One region of the Exiguobacterium sp. UBA7533 genome, then DNA from elsewhere that is predicted to be linked to it. Evidence: a T-box and tRNA genes for the amino acid it is inferred to sense, from the RefSeq annotation. Region 1 holds a T-box; the other holds one or more tRNA genes.
The links. A T-box is a leader RNA that pairs with one kind of tRNA and senses whether it is charged. The one in region 1 lies ahead of leuS (leucine--tRNA ligase), so its partner is inferred to be a tRNA-Leu.
Positions count from the first base shown of each region.

Region 2: it encodes a tRNA-Leu, which carries the amino acid that the T-box ahead of leuS (leucine--tRNA ligase) is inferred to sense. The anticodon was not compared.

Region 1 covers NZ_DLMP01000001.1:507,176-515,143, reverse strand. The annotation lists gene B2U10_RS02560 (serine aminopeptidase domain-containing protein) at 1-486, shown strand, start outside; gene B2U10_RS02555 (class I SAM-dependent methyltransferase) at 537-1,133, opposite strand; gene B2U10_RS02550 (MDR family MFS transporter) at 1,290-2,468, shown strand; gene B2U10_RS02545 (peptidoglycan bridge formation glycyltransferase FemA/FemB family protein) at 2,651-3,685, shown strand; gene B2U10_RS02540 (HAD family hydrolase) at 3,776-4,420, shown strand; T-box leader at 4,459-4,681, shown strand; gene leuS (leucine--tRNA ligase) at 4,728-7,133, shown strand; gene B2U10_RS02530 (hypothetical protein) at 7,265-7,968, shown strand, end outside.
Region 2 covers NZ_DLMP01000005.1:58,220-66,187, reverse strand. The annotation lists gene B2U10_RS07685 (2-oxoglutarate dehydrogenase E1 component) at 1-2,440, opposite strand, end outside; gene B2U10_RS07680 (amino acid ABC transporter ATP-binding protein) at 2,754-3,482, opposite strand; gene B2U10_RS07675 (amino acid ABC transporter permease) at 3,479-4,123, opposite strand; gene B2U10_RS07670 (transporter substrate-binding domain-containing protein) at 4,155-4,922, opposite strand; tRNA gene B2U10_RS07665 (tRNA-Leu) at 5,125-5,208, opposite strand; gene B2U10_RS07660 (alpha/beta hydrolase) at 5,251-6,183, opposite strand; gene B2U10_RS07655 (hypothetical protein) at 6,205-6,546, opposite strand; gene B2U10_RS07650 (S66 family peptidase) at 6,562-7,572, opposite strand; gene B2U10_RS07645 (DUF779 domain-containing protein) at 7,759-7,968, opposite strand, start outside.

The DNA of each region.
Region 1 (7,968 bases):
ATGGGGGCACTCGTCGTCAATCGTCTGTTGCAAGAATATGAACTACCAGTCGCAAGTCTTGCGTTCGTTTCACCATTGTTTGATTGGCATCCGTCGAAACAACTCGGAGGTGTCAAACAAGTCTTCGCGAGTGCGTTTGATCGTTTCCGTCCCGATGCGCCACTCGGTACGTTGCCGTTTGGTCAAAGTACGGAAGATACCGTTCGCATCGGTGAACTGACGTATGCGCAGTACCGGGAAATCGAAGAAGAGATCGTCGTACATGACGAGGAACGAAAAAAACTGCCTCGTGTAAACTTGGCTTGTTTTTATGCACCAGACGATCAGTTCGCAGACGTCAAACTGACACTCGAAGTATGTCGGAAAATGGGTGGCGATCAGATTTACTTACAACGTCTACACGGTTTCCCGCATTTCAGCTTTGAACGGTTGAATACACGGTTTGCGGAAAAATTATTGTTGTTTTTTAAATTAGTCGAAGAATGAAAAAAGTGATGGTTTCCATAGCGGAAGCCATCACTTCTTTATTTCTACTGTCAGCGCACTTTTTTCTCGATCGCGATGATGAACGGTGGATGATTCTGTTGATTCAAGAAGCGGTACTGAAGAACGGCATAACCTTGCTGATCAAGGGCTGTGACGTAATCTAGGACAGCATCGCGTTCCCGTTTTCCTTCAAGATGACCGTGATAGACGACAAGGACGACAAGACCACCAGGTGCAAGTACCGGGAGGAGAGCGTCGAGTGCTTCAAGCGTCTCTTCACCTGTCGTCGTGATCGATTTATCACTTCCAGGCAAGTATCCGAGATTGAAGACGCCGGCACGAACAGGCCGTCGTTCGTCCGAAAGACGCGCACCAACATGGATGTGACTTTCGTGATAAAGATCGACGCGTTCTAACATTCCGGCTTCGTCGAGACGTCGTGTCGATTCCTCGATGGCTTGAGCTTGGACGTCGAACGCAAGGACTCTACCTTCTGGACCGACGCATTCTGCTAAGAACTGCGTATCATGTCCATTTCCGGCAGTCATATCGACGACGCAGTCACCAGGTTCGATGACGGACTCCAGTAATTGTTTCGTATAAGGTAGTACACGGGCAAGTGACATGGCATAGACTCCTGTTCCTATGGGCTGTTTTTCTCTTTATACATGATCATCGTATGTATGATTCCTCCTGCATTATACCATCTTTTGAGTCATTGACGAAAAGTGAAGTGGCTTGACAGGCGGGGGAGGGATTGCGTAAAGTGGCAAGGTTGAGAATGAAATAGGAGGACCAAAGGTATGCCAAAATTACCAAAAGCGGTCTGGATCCTCGTCCTTGCGATGGCCATCAATACGACGGGATCCTCTTTTTTATGGCCGTTCAATACATTATATATTCATGAATATTTAGGGGAGTCGATGACAAAAGCCGGAATGGCGTTATTCGTCAACTCAGCCTTAGCAATCGTTGGGAACTACTTAGGCGGAAAAGCGTTTGACCGACTCGGCGGAAAGAAGACGCTTGTCATCAGTGTCATCGGACTTGTCCTGTCTTCCGTCGGCTTGTTGCTATTTCATCAGACGTATATTGGATACGTCGCGATGCTTGGATTGATTGGATTCGTCGGTGGGATGGTTTTCCCAACGATCTACGCAATGACGGGCGTCATCTGGCCGGAAGGCGGACGCCGCGCCTTTAATGCGATCTATGTCGCGCAAAACGTCGGTGTAGCCCTCGGGACAGCTGTTAGTGGTCAAATTGCTGCTTTTTCGATTCAGTACATCTTCATCGCCAATCTCGTTCTCTATATCGTCTTTGCCATCATTTTGTTTGTCGGTTTGTCCTGGATTCAGGCGCCAGCGCGGATGCATGCGGCACATGACGAGATCGAAACGACACGCACACCACTTTCGCGCGGATCCGCACGGACGATGTTGCTCGTTTCGATCGGTTATGCCTTACTTTGGTTCGTTTATGTGCAATGGCAAGGGACCTTTGCTGTCCATACGAAATCGCTCGGTGTCACGATTTCCGAGTACTCGATTCTTTGGACAATCAATGGAGCGCTTATCGTGTTCGCACAACCTTTATTAACACCAATTCTTCGTTGGTTTGGAGATGATTTGAAACGCCAACTGATGACCGGGACAGGCATCTTCCTTCTCTCTTATCTGATTGTTCCGTTTGCAGGCGGCTTCAAGATGTTCCTCGTGGCGATGATCATTCTGACAATCGGTGAGATGTTCATCTGGCCAGCGGTTCCTGCAATGGCGGCGCGACTTGCGCCAATCGGAAAAGAAGGAGAATTCCAAGGATACGTTAATATCGCTGCTTCAGCAGGGCGGATGATCAGTCCGACAGTTGGAGGTTTGATCTACGATTTATCAGGTATGTCAGCAGTTTTCTTGACCTTAATTGGATTGATCCTGTTAGCAGGAGTTGTTTTCCTTCGTGCTATTCCTAAAACCACATCATGAGCTTTATCTTGTGAGACAGCGGACAATAGATCAGCTGTCTTTTGTTACATCATTCGTTCGAAAATTATAAAACAAACATTTAATAATATGGAATATTTCGGCAAAGAAACGGGTACTTTCTAATCAAGAACTTGAAAAGAAAGGTCATATGAACGTTGCTTCTTTTGACTGGAGGTGCACGGATGGAAAGGTGTCAATTCATCACAGATGCCGCAACTTGGACGACACACGTACAGAAACAGCCTCTTGATATCTTCTATAGTCACCAATACGTCACGCTCAACGCTAGACCGTCTGAGCAAGCGGTATTATTTCTTTATGAAGGTCATGCAGGAACACTGTTTTATCCTTTTTTGAAGCGTCGTATTTTTGATACGCCTTATTCAGATCTCATTACCCCGTACGGCTATGGCGGACCGGAAATCATCGGTCGACTGACTGCGTCCGAGATCCAGCAGGCTCGTTTATCCTTTGAGAGGTGGGCGGAGCAAGAATCGATCGTCTCGGAAATGATCCGCTTTAATCCATTAACAGGTAATGAACGGTTTATGCAGGACTGGACAAAAGTTTCCTTCATCCGTCATACGACGAGTATTGATTTGCGTCCTTCACTTGAAGATATCATGCAGACATTTCATAAGAAGACGAGAAGCATGATTCGTAAATCGCTTGCTTCACCCTTAACCGTCAGAACAGGAACACGGGACGATCTACCTGTTTTTTTAGCGTTGTATCATGAAACGATGGACCGGAAGAATGCCTCGGCTCATTATTATTTTACCGCGACGTATTTTGAGCAATTGATGGAGACGAACCCACTTTGTGAGCCCTTATTACTGATGGCGGAAATCGACGGAAAAGCGGTTGGGGGATACTTCGTATTGCTTGGAAAAGAATACGCCCACGGTCATTTGATCGGCTGTAAGCGGGATGAAGCGAAGATGTTCCCGAATCAGCGACTTGAGTACGAAGCAATTCTTCAGGCAAAAGCACGGGGACTCGTCGAACAACATCTTGGGGGCGGGTATCAAGAACGGGATAGTCTTTTTGAGAGTAAATGCCGTTACACTGGATATCGACTATTTGAGTATCATCAAGGAAAATCCATCCTGCAGCCATCACTATATGATTTGCTCTGCGTACGATACGGATCAAATGCTGATTCCGATTATTTTCCGGCGTATCGACAAGCTGGTATTCAGGTGGCAACTAGTTAAATAGATAATGAGAGTATGAAAACGACTACATCGTGTAGTCGTTTTTTTGATATGCTGAAGTCAGGATCGATCAATAAAGGGGGAGTTATCGTGAAAAAACGCGGTCTGATTTTTGATATGGACGGGGTTATCTTAGATAGTGAGATTCGCTACTTTGAAGTGCATCAACAGATGTTCAAAAGGTTATCGATTCCGCTTGATCCGGTTCAGTATGCGACGTTCATGGGAAAAACAGGAGATGAAATGTGGGAAGAACTTGTCGCCCAGCATCAGCTGAAAGAAACAGCTAGTGCGTTGCTTGAGGAAGAACATCGCTTGTTTCAAATTTATGCAAAGCCGGAGGAGTGTGGATTAAAAAAAGGCGTCACACAAGTCATCGAACAAGCGGCGACTCTTGGTTACGATATCGGCATTGCTTCTTCGAGTTCACTTCAGAAAATCGAACGTGTCATCCGTCATTATGGGCTTCCGATCACGCACTACGTCAGTGGAGAAGAAGTCATCCGTTCGAAACCGGATCCCGCGATTTTTCGACTTGCGGCAGAGCGGATTGGACACGCACCCGAGAACTGTCTCGTCATTGAAGACGCTGCGAACGGGATGATTGGTGCGAAAGCAGCAGGCATGGAAGTGATTGCGCTTCTTGATGACCGGATGCCAACGCAACGCTTAGAGCAAGCGGATCATGTCGCGCAATCACACGCAGAAATCGAGGAAATTTTACGGAAGCGTTGACGCTTGAGGAAGAAACAGATTACACTAGAAAAAGATAGTCAAATGCATGGAACTGAAGTAGTAGGGGAAAGGTGCCGTCAAGAGAGCTGGTGGAAGGTGCGAACCAGTCGGTAACAACCGTGAACTCGTCAGGGAGCACGATTCGTGAAGTCGTAGTAGCGAATCCGGTCTTTCACACCGTTATCCGTGAATCAAGCGGTCTGTCATAGACAGACAACGTGGGTGGTACCGCGGAAGCCAAACCGGTCTTTCGTCCCTTTTCTTAGGGGCGGAAGACCGGTTTTTTTAGATTAGAGGAGGAAAAGACATGCCGTACAATCATCGCGAAATTGAACCGAAATGGCAGGCGCGTTGGGATCAAGACAACGCCTTCGTCACGACAGAAGATCCAGAAAAAGAAGGGTTCTATGCCCTTGATATGTTCCCGTATCCGTCAGGTGCTGGACTCCACGTTGGTCATCCGGAAGGTTACACAGCAACGGATATCCTCGCACGGATGAAGCGGATGCAAGGATACAATGTCCTTCACCCAATGGGATGGGATGCGTTCGGATTACCAGCAGAACAATACGCGCTCGATACAGGAAACGATCCACGCGAATTCACAGCGAAAAACATCGAGACGTTCAAGCGTCAGCTTAAAGAACTTGGATTCTCGTATGACTGGGGTCGTGAAATCAACACAACGGATCCAAAATACTACAAATGGACGCAGTGGATCTTTACGAAGTTGTATGAAAAAGGACTTGCCTTCGTAGACGAAGTCGCAGTCAACTGGTGCCCGGCACTTGGAACTGTCCTTGCGAATGAAGAGGTCATCGACGGATTATCCGAACGCGGAAATCATCCGGTTGTGCGTGTTCCGATGCGTCAATGGGTCTTGAAAATCACGGAATATGCGGATCGCCTTCTTGAAGATCTGGATGATCTCGATTGGCCGGATTCTGTCAAAGAGATGCAACGCAACTGGATCGGGAAATCTGAGGGTGCTGAGATTGATTTCACGATTGATGGACATAAAAAACAAGTCACGGTCTTTACGACACGTCCGGACACGATCTTCGGTGCGACGTATCTAGTACTTGCACCGGAGCATCCATTCGTAGCTGACATCACGACAGCAGATCACAAGGAAGCCGTCGATGCGTACATTTCGCAAGTCCAAACGAAGTCAGATCTCGAGCGAACGGATTTAGCGAAGGAAAAAACGGGTGTCTTCACGGGTGCTTTTGCGGTCAATCCGATCTCAGGCGATCGTCTTCCAATCTGGATCGCTGATTACGTCCTTGCTTCTTACGGAACAGGTGCGATCATGGCTGTTCCAGGACACGATGAGCGCGACCACGAATTCGCGAAACAATTCGACTTACCGATCGTTGAAGTCGTCGCGGGTGGAAATGTCGACGAAGCAGCCTACACAGGAGAGGGCGAACACGTCAACTCGCATATGCTTGATGGACTTGGGAAACAAGAAGCAATCGAGACGATGATCGCTGAACTCGAAACGAACCAAGTCGGTCGTAAAAAAATCACGTATCGACTCCGAGACTGGTTGTTCAGTCGTCAACGGTATTGGGGCGAGCCGATTCCAGTCGTTCATATGGAAGATGGTTCAATGAAAACACTCAATCAAGAGGAATTACCGCTTGAACTTCCAATCATTCCAGAAATCAAACCGTCTGGTACGGGCGAATCACCACTTGCGCTTGCTGAAGACTGGTTGGATTACACAGATCCTGAAACAGGAATGAAAGGCCGTCGCGAGACGAATACGATGCCACAATGGGGCGGAAGTTGCTGGTACTACCTTCGTTTCATCGATCCACACAATGAAGAAGCGATTGCGGATCCAGAAAAATTAAAATACTGGCTTCCAGTCGATATTTATATCGGTGGGGCAGAGCATGCTGTTCTCCATTTGTTGTATGCACGGTTCTGGCATAAAGTCTTGTATGATGCAGGCGTCGTACCAACAAAAGAACCATTCCAGAAGTTATACAACCAAGGAATGATCCTTGGAGAGAACAACGAGAAAATGTCAAAATCTCGCGGTAACGTCATCAACCCAGATGAAATCGTCAAGTCGCATGGTGCTGATACGTTACGTTTATACGAAATGTTCATGGGACCACTCGATGCATCGGTTGCCTGGTCTGAGAACGGTCTTGACGGAGCGCGTCGTTTCCTCGATCGCGTTTGGCGCTTGTTCGAACGGACAGCAGACATTCAAGACGTCACGGAAGTCGATGCTGACTTCGAACGGACATACCACCAGACCGTCAAGAAGGTCACGGAAGACTTCGCGAACATTCAGTTCAACACCGGGATTTCGCAACTCATGGTCTTCGTCAACGAAGCGAATAAACAGCCGGTTCTCCCGCGTCACTTCCTTCGTGGATTCATTCAATTGTTAACACCGGTCGCACCGCACCTTGGTGAAGAACTGTGGGAACAACTTGGCTTTGAAGAGACATTGACGTATGCGGCATGGCCAACATTCGATGAATCAAAACTTGTCAGCGATACGATGGAATTCGTCATTCAAGTGAACGGTAAAGTTCGCTCGAAAATCGAAATCAACATCGATGCGACAAAAGAAGAAATCGAAGCACTTGCCTTTGCTGATGAAAAGACACAAGAATGGATTGGCGACAAGACGGTTCGGAAAGTCATCGTCGTACCGAAAAAATTGATCAATATCGTGGCGAACTAAGCCATAACCCCTTTCATTCACTTGATGCGAATGGAAGGGGTTTCTTCATTTCCGTCGCAAGTCCGCTTTTTTTTTGAACGTCCTTCTGCTACACTGAATCAGAAACCGAGAAAGAAAGGCGATTATCATCAATGAAACGATCTTATATAGTCTATACAACGATTTTTGCTGTCGTTTCGGGGTTGATCCTTTGTATACTGCTCGTCTTCTCGAAGCCAGAGACGTTGTCACGTATTCAGGAAACGTTCGCGAAAATCGAGACGCAATCGAAGCATCAGGCAGCTGTCAAACAGGTGCCACCGAAAACGCCTTCAGCCATTCCGAATCCAGAAGAACCGTTAATTAAAAATGTTCAACAGATGTTATATGATGATTCCATAGGTTCGTACCTCGTTGTAACAGAGGACTACCGTTTCTTTGAAATCAGTGGAACTGGAGAACGTATCAATGCGACGTTTCAGTTGGAAGAAGGGAAACTCTTATTGTCTGGTCTTGACGGGATGACACTCGTTGACGGAGAGACAGTCGCTTTATTGACGTCGAATCAAATTCTAGTCACGATTAAACGAAAAGATGGCGTCTGGAGTGAAGAAAAACGCGAAAAAGTACAAGGGACGACGATTCGAGACAGTTTCCATGGTCTTGGATATGATGCGAAGAAAAAAGAATTCTATACAATCAATCAAATTCGCTCGATTGGTCGTGTTGAATTGACTTACTTTGCAATGAAAGAGGACAAAATCAAGATTGATCCAGATGCTTCGGAAAAGAAGAAGCGTGCCTTAAAGAAAAAGCAAAAACCACCGTACTTGTCGATCATCAAACGAGAGAAAAT
Region 2 (7,968 bases), on a different contig from region 1:
ACACAAGACGTTTGACACGATCTGGTGCTTCTCCAAGTCCCGCTTGTTCAATGACACGACGGAAACTACCCTCCGTCAATTCAGAGACGTCAGATGTCGCAAGCGGATGACGCAAGAGACTCTTTGGTGTCATGACCACGAGCGGTCTAACTTCCTCTTTTCCGAGGATTGCTGCTTGTCGACGCAACAAATGGAAGTACTGCGCAGCACTCGATACGTTCGCAACTGTCCAGTTCTTCTCACCGGATAACGTCAAGAAGCGCTCTAAACGACCACTCGAGTGTTCTGGTCCTTGTCCTTCATAACCGTGCGGAAGCAACATAACGAGACCTGACGTTTGTCCCCATTTGGCTCGGCTCGCAGAAATAAACTGGTCAAAGATGACTTGACCTGAGTTTGCGAAGTCTCCGTATTGCGCTTCCCATAAGACAAGCGTTTCTGGTGCAAAGACATTATAGCCGTATTCAAAGCCAAGAACACCCGCCTCAGAGAGTGGACTGTTATAGACCGAGAACGAAGCTGTTGCCGTTGATAAAGCATGAAGTGGCGAGAATCCTTCTCCCGTTTTCACATCATGAAGATTGATATTCCGTTGTGCAAACGTTCCCCGTTCAGAATCTTGCCCGCTTAATCGGATTGGTGTTCCATCCGAGAGAATTGAAGCGAATGCCAATGTTTCGGCGTGTCCCCAGTCAATCCCGTTCTTCGTCGAGAATGCATCTGTCCGGCGCTTCAGGACTTTCTCAAGTTTATGGAACACTTGGAAGCCATCTGGCCACTGCAACAATTCTTCATTGTATGCAGTTAATGTTTCGATCGCTACTCCTGTTTCGATCGTCGGAACGCCTTTAAAGACGACGTCCGGCATGACCCCACCATACTCTTTCTCTACATTTGGGACTTTTTCTCGAGCCGCCTTCATGTGATCATTGATTGACGTCTCAATCGATTGAATTTCCTCAGCTGTCGCATCCCCGTTCGCGACAAGCGTCTTTCCGTACAAGACACGAATCGGATCATGCTTATGGATCAAATCGTATAAGACCGGGTTTGTATTCATCGGTTCATCCATTTCGTTGTGTCCAAAACGACGATATCCGATTAAATCGATCATGACGTCTTTCTTGAATGTTGCACGGTACTCGCTCGCGAGTAGCGCAACAGCGAGACAGCTTTCAGGTTCATCGGCGTTGACGTGGAAAACTGGAATCTCATACCCTTTAGCCAGGTCACTCGAGTAACGCGTCGAACGCGAATCTGTCGGTTCCGTCGTGAAGCCGATCGTATTGTTCGCGATGATGTGAATCGTTCCGCCTGTGTTATATCCTTTGAGATTTGCTAAATTCAAGGTTTCAGCAACGATTCCTTGACCTGGGAACGCTGCATCCCCGTGAATCAGGATCGCAGCAGCGGCTGCCTGCTCTTGACGTGGTGCGCCTTTTTGGGTCCGGTCATCTTGTGCCGCACGCGTGAAGCCCTCGACGACTGGGTCGACGAACTCTAAGTGCGACGGATTGTTCGCGAGCGTCATCCGGATGTCACGTGTCTTTTGCTCGAGTTTCCGGTTTAGTCCGAGGTGATACTTCACGTCGCCCGTCCAACCGTATGTGATACCGATTGATCCTTCAGACGGTACGAGATCATGATTTGGTGCATGCTGGAACTCAGCAAAGATCATTTCATATGGTTTACCGAGTACATGAGCTAAAACATTTAATCGTCCACGGTGCGCCATTCCGATATTGATCGTCTCCGAGCCGTTCGAAATGAGGTGTCCGACGATCGTATCGAGCAATGGCACCATCGCATCGAGCCCTTCGATCGAGAATCGTTTTTGACCGACATATGTTTTGTGCAGATATTTTTCGAAAAGATCCGTTTCAGCCAAGCGTTTGAACAATTGTTTCTTTTGCTCAGCATCAAGCGTCGCCGTCAAAGCACCTTGTTCGATTTTTTGACGGAGCCATTTCTTTTCCTCTAAGTCATCAACATGCTGGAACTCAACAGCCGCTGCTCCCGTGTATTGCGCTTTCAAGTGCTCGATGCCTTCAAATGCATCTTGAACACCCGCTGGCGGCTCAGGACAGACGAGTGAAACCGGCATTTTCCGAAGATCTGCCTCTGTCAGTCCAAACTGATTTAGTTCGAATAATCCTGTTTCTCGCGGATGGTCCTTCAGCGGATAGATATCCGCCGCAAGATGTCCTTTTGCACGAATTTGTTCCGCTAAACGATTCGCCGCAAGATATTTTTCGAAATCTCCCGTCTCGACTTGCATCGGTACTACTGGTTCCGTCACAGGTGCACCATGCTCTTCGAAATAAGTACGTGTCTCCTCATCGACGGATGTTTTGTCTTCTAAAAAACGCTCGTACAATTCAATGATGTAGCCAAGGTTTGGTCCATAAAATGCTTGTTGATCTTGCTCGTGGCCTGCCATGTACGGTTCCCCCCGTTTCTATATTTCTCCCCTCACATTTAGCATCGGCTAAATGTGTTTCCAGCCCTCTACCTGTTAACGCTTTCAAAAGAAATTGCATGAATGATGCGCTAAAACGTCATGAGAAGGAACGAACGTGCCATTCTTCCATGAAAGTGCCTTCGTTACTATATTACTACTCTTTTCCTGCGTGTGCATTTCGAATTCCCAAATTCTCACGCTTAAATGTATAAGTTTTTCTTATGAGCGCTTAGCCAGTAATTTATGAATAAGCAAAAAACCGGCGTATCTGCATTTAGATACGCCGGTTTAATCATAACACTTTACTGAGGAACGATTGCGTCCGTTCATGCTGTGGAGAATCAAAGAGCGCTTGTGGCACATTCTCTTCGACGACATACCCACCATCCATAAACAACACGCGGTCTCCGACTTCACGAGCAAATCCCATCTCATGGGTCACGACGACCATCGTCATCCCTTCGAGAGCAAGTTGTTTCATGACGGCAAGCACGTCCCCGACCATTTCCGGGTCAAGCGCTGACGTTGGCTCGTCAAACAACATGATTTTCGGATTCATCGCGAGCGCTCGGGCAATTGCGACCCGTTGCTTTTGACCCCCGGATAATTCGCCTGGATAATTATTCGCTTTTTCCCGTAACCCAACTTTATCGAGTAGTTCCAAAGCTCGCTTTTTCGCCTGGTCCTTATCCGATTTACGTACTTTGATCGGTGCGAGCGTGACGTTCTCAAGCACGGTCTTATGCGGGAAGAGATTAAAATGCTGAAAGACCATTCCGACCTCCTCCCGAACTTTGTTGATATCGACCTTCGGATTTGTGATGTCGAAATCATCGATGATGACCGTTCCACCCGTAATCTCTTCCAGTCGATTCAAACAGCGTAAAAACGTACTTTTCCCAGATCCCGACGGACCGATGACACACACAACTTCTTTTTCGGCTATCGAGACGTTAATGTCTTTTAAGACTTCGTTCGAGCCGAATGATTTCTTTAGATTCTTCACTTCAATGATACTCATCGTAATGTAAACCTCCGTTCCAAGAACTTCGCCACTAATGACAAGAGATAAATGATGACGAAGTACATCAATCCGACGACAGACCAAACGATGAATGGCTCAAACGTCGTCGATTGCTGAACTTGACCTTGTTGCGTCAAATCAGCGATGCCGATGATCGATAACAACGATGTATCTTTTAAGCTAATGATCGATTGATTCGTAATCGTTGGTAACATCCGTCGGAATGCTTGCGGTAAAATGATTTGAACCATCGTTTGACGTCCTGTCATACCGAGTGAACGTGCGGCTTCTGTTTGTCCCTTATCAATCGACTGGATACCTGCTCGAATAATTTCCGCGAAATAAGCACCAGCATTGATCGCGACCGTCAGTATCCCTGCATACATCCGGTCCATCGATAACCACTCAAGCGAGTTGAGTCCAAAGTAGATGAAGAAAAGCTGAACGATGAACGGTGTACCACGAATGACATCGATATAGATGATCGCGATTGCGTTCAAAATCTTTAACGGTGACAACCGCATCAATGCGACGACTAAGCCAATCAGAAAGCCGACGATGACCGCAATGATGAAAATATACAATGTGACTTGAAGCCCTTCCAAGAAAAATGGAAATGCGGTTTTGACCACTTCCATTGGCTATCCCACTCCCTTATCGCCTTGCGACTTATTTCAGATACGTGTCAACGATTTTATCGTATTCACCGTTTTCTTTCAGATTCGCAAGTCCTTTGTTGATTTTCTTCAGCAGATCCTTATTCTCACCTTTTAAGACAGCGATCCCGTAGTTATCACCGTTGAGACGATCACCGACAAGTTTCAATCCAAGATTTTGTTGTTTGTTTGCATATGAGATGACCGGATAATCTTCAATCAAGGCAGCTGCGTTACCGTTCTTTACTTCTTGGAACATCGCTGGACTGTCATTGAACTGTGTAACAGTGAAGCCAAGTTTATCCGCGTTGTCCGTTGCATATTTTGCACCCGTCGTTCCCTTTTTGACGGCTACTTTTTTCCCTTTAAGATCGTTAACGGATTTAATACCATTCTCATCTTTTTTAACGACTAAAATAAGACCAGCTTTGAAATATGGGTCTGAGAATGTGACGACTTTTTTCCGTTCTGGTGTAATACTCATACCGGCAATGGCAACGTCCAATTGATTTGCTTGAAGTGCTGGAATGATACCGCTGAAATCCATTGCTTCAAATTTAATCTTGAAGTTTTGATCCTTAGCGATTGCTTTCATAAGATCGATGTCGATTCCTTTGTACGTGTCCCCGTCTTTGTACTCAAATGGTGGATACGTGACGTCGATACCAACTTTATACGTCTTTCCTTCTGAAGACCCTTCATCCTTCGAACCGATACTACATGCACCAAGTACGAGAATACAGCTCATCAAGAGCGCTAGCAAAATACTTCCTTTTTTCATGTTTGTTTCCCCTCTCCTATGTGTTAAAGATTGTCGACTCCACTTAGTACTTTCCCTGAAGAGTACCCTCTTTAAAACGTATTTTACCAGAAAAGTTCTAAAAAGATAAACATTTCTGAATTTTTATTCGATGCAACCGTTTTCTATTCATTATCAAAAAAGGAGGCAACCCCTTGATGGGATTGCCTCCTTCAATCATTTATGCCGCCGAGAGGACTTGAACCTCCACGGTGTTGCCACCACTAGATTCTGAGTCTAGCGCGTCTACCAGTTCCGCCACGACGACGTTGATTTATGATATTAATATAGCGGGTAACGAACTGAGTTGTCAATCATTTCGCAAGATGTTCCGGACGAACTTCTCAACGACGTCATCATATAATGCCGGATCCTCGAAATATGCCATAGCGTGTGCGGCATTCGGAATGACGACCAGTTCCTTTTCCGTTGGACAGGCTTCGTACAGCTCATACACCATATCTGTCGGTACGAACGTATCCGCACCACCATGAATGAAGAGAATCGGAACCTGTGCCTTTTTGACCTGTTTCAGCGCTGATGCTTCACGGAACGTATAACCTGCCTTTAGCTTCGTCAATACGCTCGTCATCCCTAAAAACGGGAAGTGTGGTAGTCGATACATCCGCTTCATCTGATACGCAAGAACAGCATTGACGGACGTATAGGCACAATCAGAAATGATTCCTTTGATTTGTGGTGGAAGTTGTTCGCCACTCGTCATCAATACGGTCGCCCCTCCCATCGACACACCATGTAAGAACAGTTTCGCATCCTGTCCAATCCGTTCAATCAGATAGTTCGACCAACTGAGACAATCTTCACGATCATGCCATCCGAATCCGATATAATGACCGTCACTCATTCCGTGTCCTCGATTATCGGGCATCATGACATGGAAACCGGCCTGATGGTACAGATAGGCGAATCCGGCTAAATCCGTTCCGACGCCTCCGTATCCATGCACGAGAATGACAATCCGGTCTGACGGAACAGGAGACGGGAGGAAATGTCCGCGTAACGTTAAACCATCTTTTGCTTCAATCTCGATCCGCTCGAGCGGCTGCTCCTTGATCCATGTCTGTCCAGGTTGCATCAACCGGACCATCTCATCACTCAAATCCCGATTATTCGATAAGAACGGCTTCGGATTCGTAGCGATTGCCATCTCATAAAAATAATAACTCGCTGCTACTAATCCGGATCCGATGACTCCGATTCCAATTTTTGTTCTGCGACGCATCTGCCCCACTCCTTCTTTCCGTTATAGCTCGATCTTCAGTTGAGCAGCATGGTCATCCTCTTCATCCTGCAAGACTTGTTGACGTAATCGTTGTTCCTGTTGCTGACGCCGGTAGGCAAACTCTTGGACAAGCTCTGTACCCGTGAATCCATCTTCTACGAGTTCACTCAATAAATCCGTTTCTGTCTCGACGACTTCCCCCGGACGACGCATGACGAGAACATCTCCGACTTGTGCAATCAGCAATTCATCTTCTAGACGAAGTGCATCGTAAAACGGTTCCGGTAACGTCATTCGACGTGTTTCCGGGTTAATATGGACGCGTTTATAAACGCCTAATGCTTGAAACTTACGACGTGCCATTGCGTGCTCTCCTTTTTAGTTGAACGTAAGATCGATTCGTGAATCTTTTCCTTGAATACGAACCGTACCCGTCGCTCCATTGATTAACGTTAACTGTGGTGGCTGATGACCGATGTCAAGATCATATAAGACTGGTAAGCCCGTTTCATCGGCTAGATAGTGATACACGTCTAGCCATGTCAGATCTTCTGTAATCCTTGCAGACGTACGGCCAAATAAAAAGCCAGCCGCATGGTCGAACCACCCAGCATACGCCATTTGTCGAAGCGTCCGATGCACCTCGGCAGAACTCGCTTCAGACACCTCGAAGTACCAGAGAATCGGTTCTCCGTTGATCTCTTCATGTTGGAAGCGCTTCACATCTCCGTACGGTGTCCCAATCAGATGGCGAATCGTCTCCAGACAACCCCCAAGTAACCGTCCGGTCACTTCTGTTCGCTCATCAAGTGCTTTCCATTCTGTCGCTTCCGTCAGCTGAAATAACGAACCTGCTGGACGTTCTTCGTCTGTCCACGCGGTTTGATAACGATCGGAAGCCCACTGTGTGACGGTTTCTCCAGATGGCGTCGCGAGAACCCGTCGCCAGGCACTTGTCGTCTCGTCCCATTCTTTACTCCGAAGCTCAACGAAGTTCGGACCATGTGCTGTCGCAATTCCCGTCTGAAGCGTCAAACTGAGCAATAACGTACTGATATCGGAATAGCCAAGCAACCATTTTGTTTGGTAAGCAGTTGGTGTCAACTCGGGTAAAAGATCAATGGCGCGTTCCCCACCAAATGGCGGGATAACAGCATCAATCGTCTCATCCGTCATCATGTGATTGAATTCTTCGGCGCGTTGTTTGACCGGTGCACTCTCAGCAAGTTGATGCGACCAAATCGTTTCACCTAAACGGACGTTCATTTGCCGTGCTTGTACCTGTTCAACTGCTCGTTCGACCCATTCCTGTTGCTGTTCACGTAATCCGGAGGAGGGCGCCGTCACTCCGATCGTGTGACCTGTCCAACCTAAAAATGGATATTTCATGGTGACCCCCTAAATGTCATAGTATGAAAAAATCTTCTCGTCAAAATATGAGTTCATTATACCGTTCTTATGCCGCATTACCAACTTTTATCCTGTTAGAACGCTGTAATACGAACAAAAACACGATTCTGTACAAGCGACCTGAATGAACAAGTCGCCTAGACAAAATCGCGTTTATATCCTTCATTAACTTGATGCTGATAGTTCAGCGTATTCCTCTTGCGTGAACGCACGGGAGCGTGTCAAAAAACGTTTTCCTTCGACACCCTCAAGAGAGAACATTCCGCCTCGACCATCCACGACATCAATGATGAGTTGGGTATGTTTCCAGTACTCATATTGATCTTCATGAATATAAAACGGGCAACCACCGATCTCTCCTAGTTTTTTATCCTG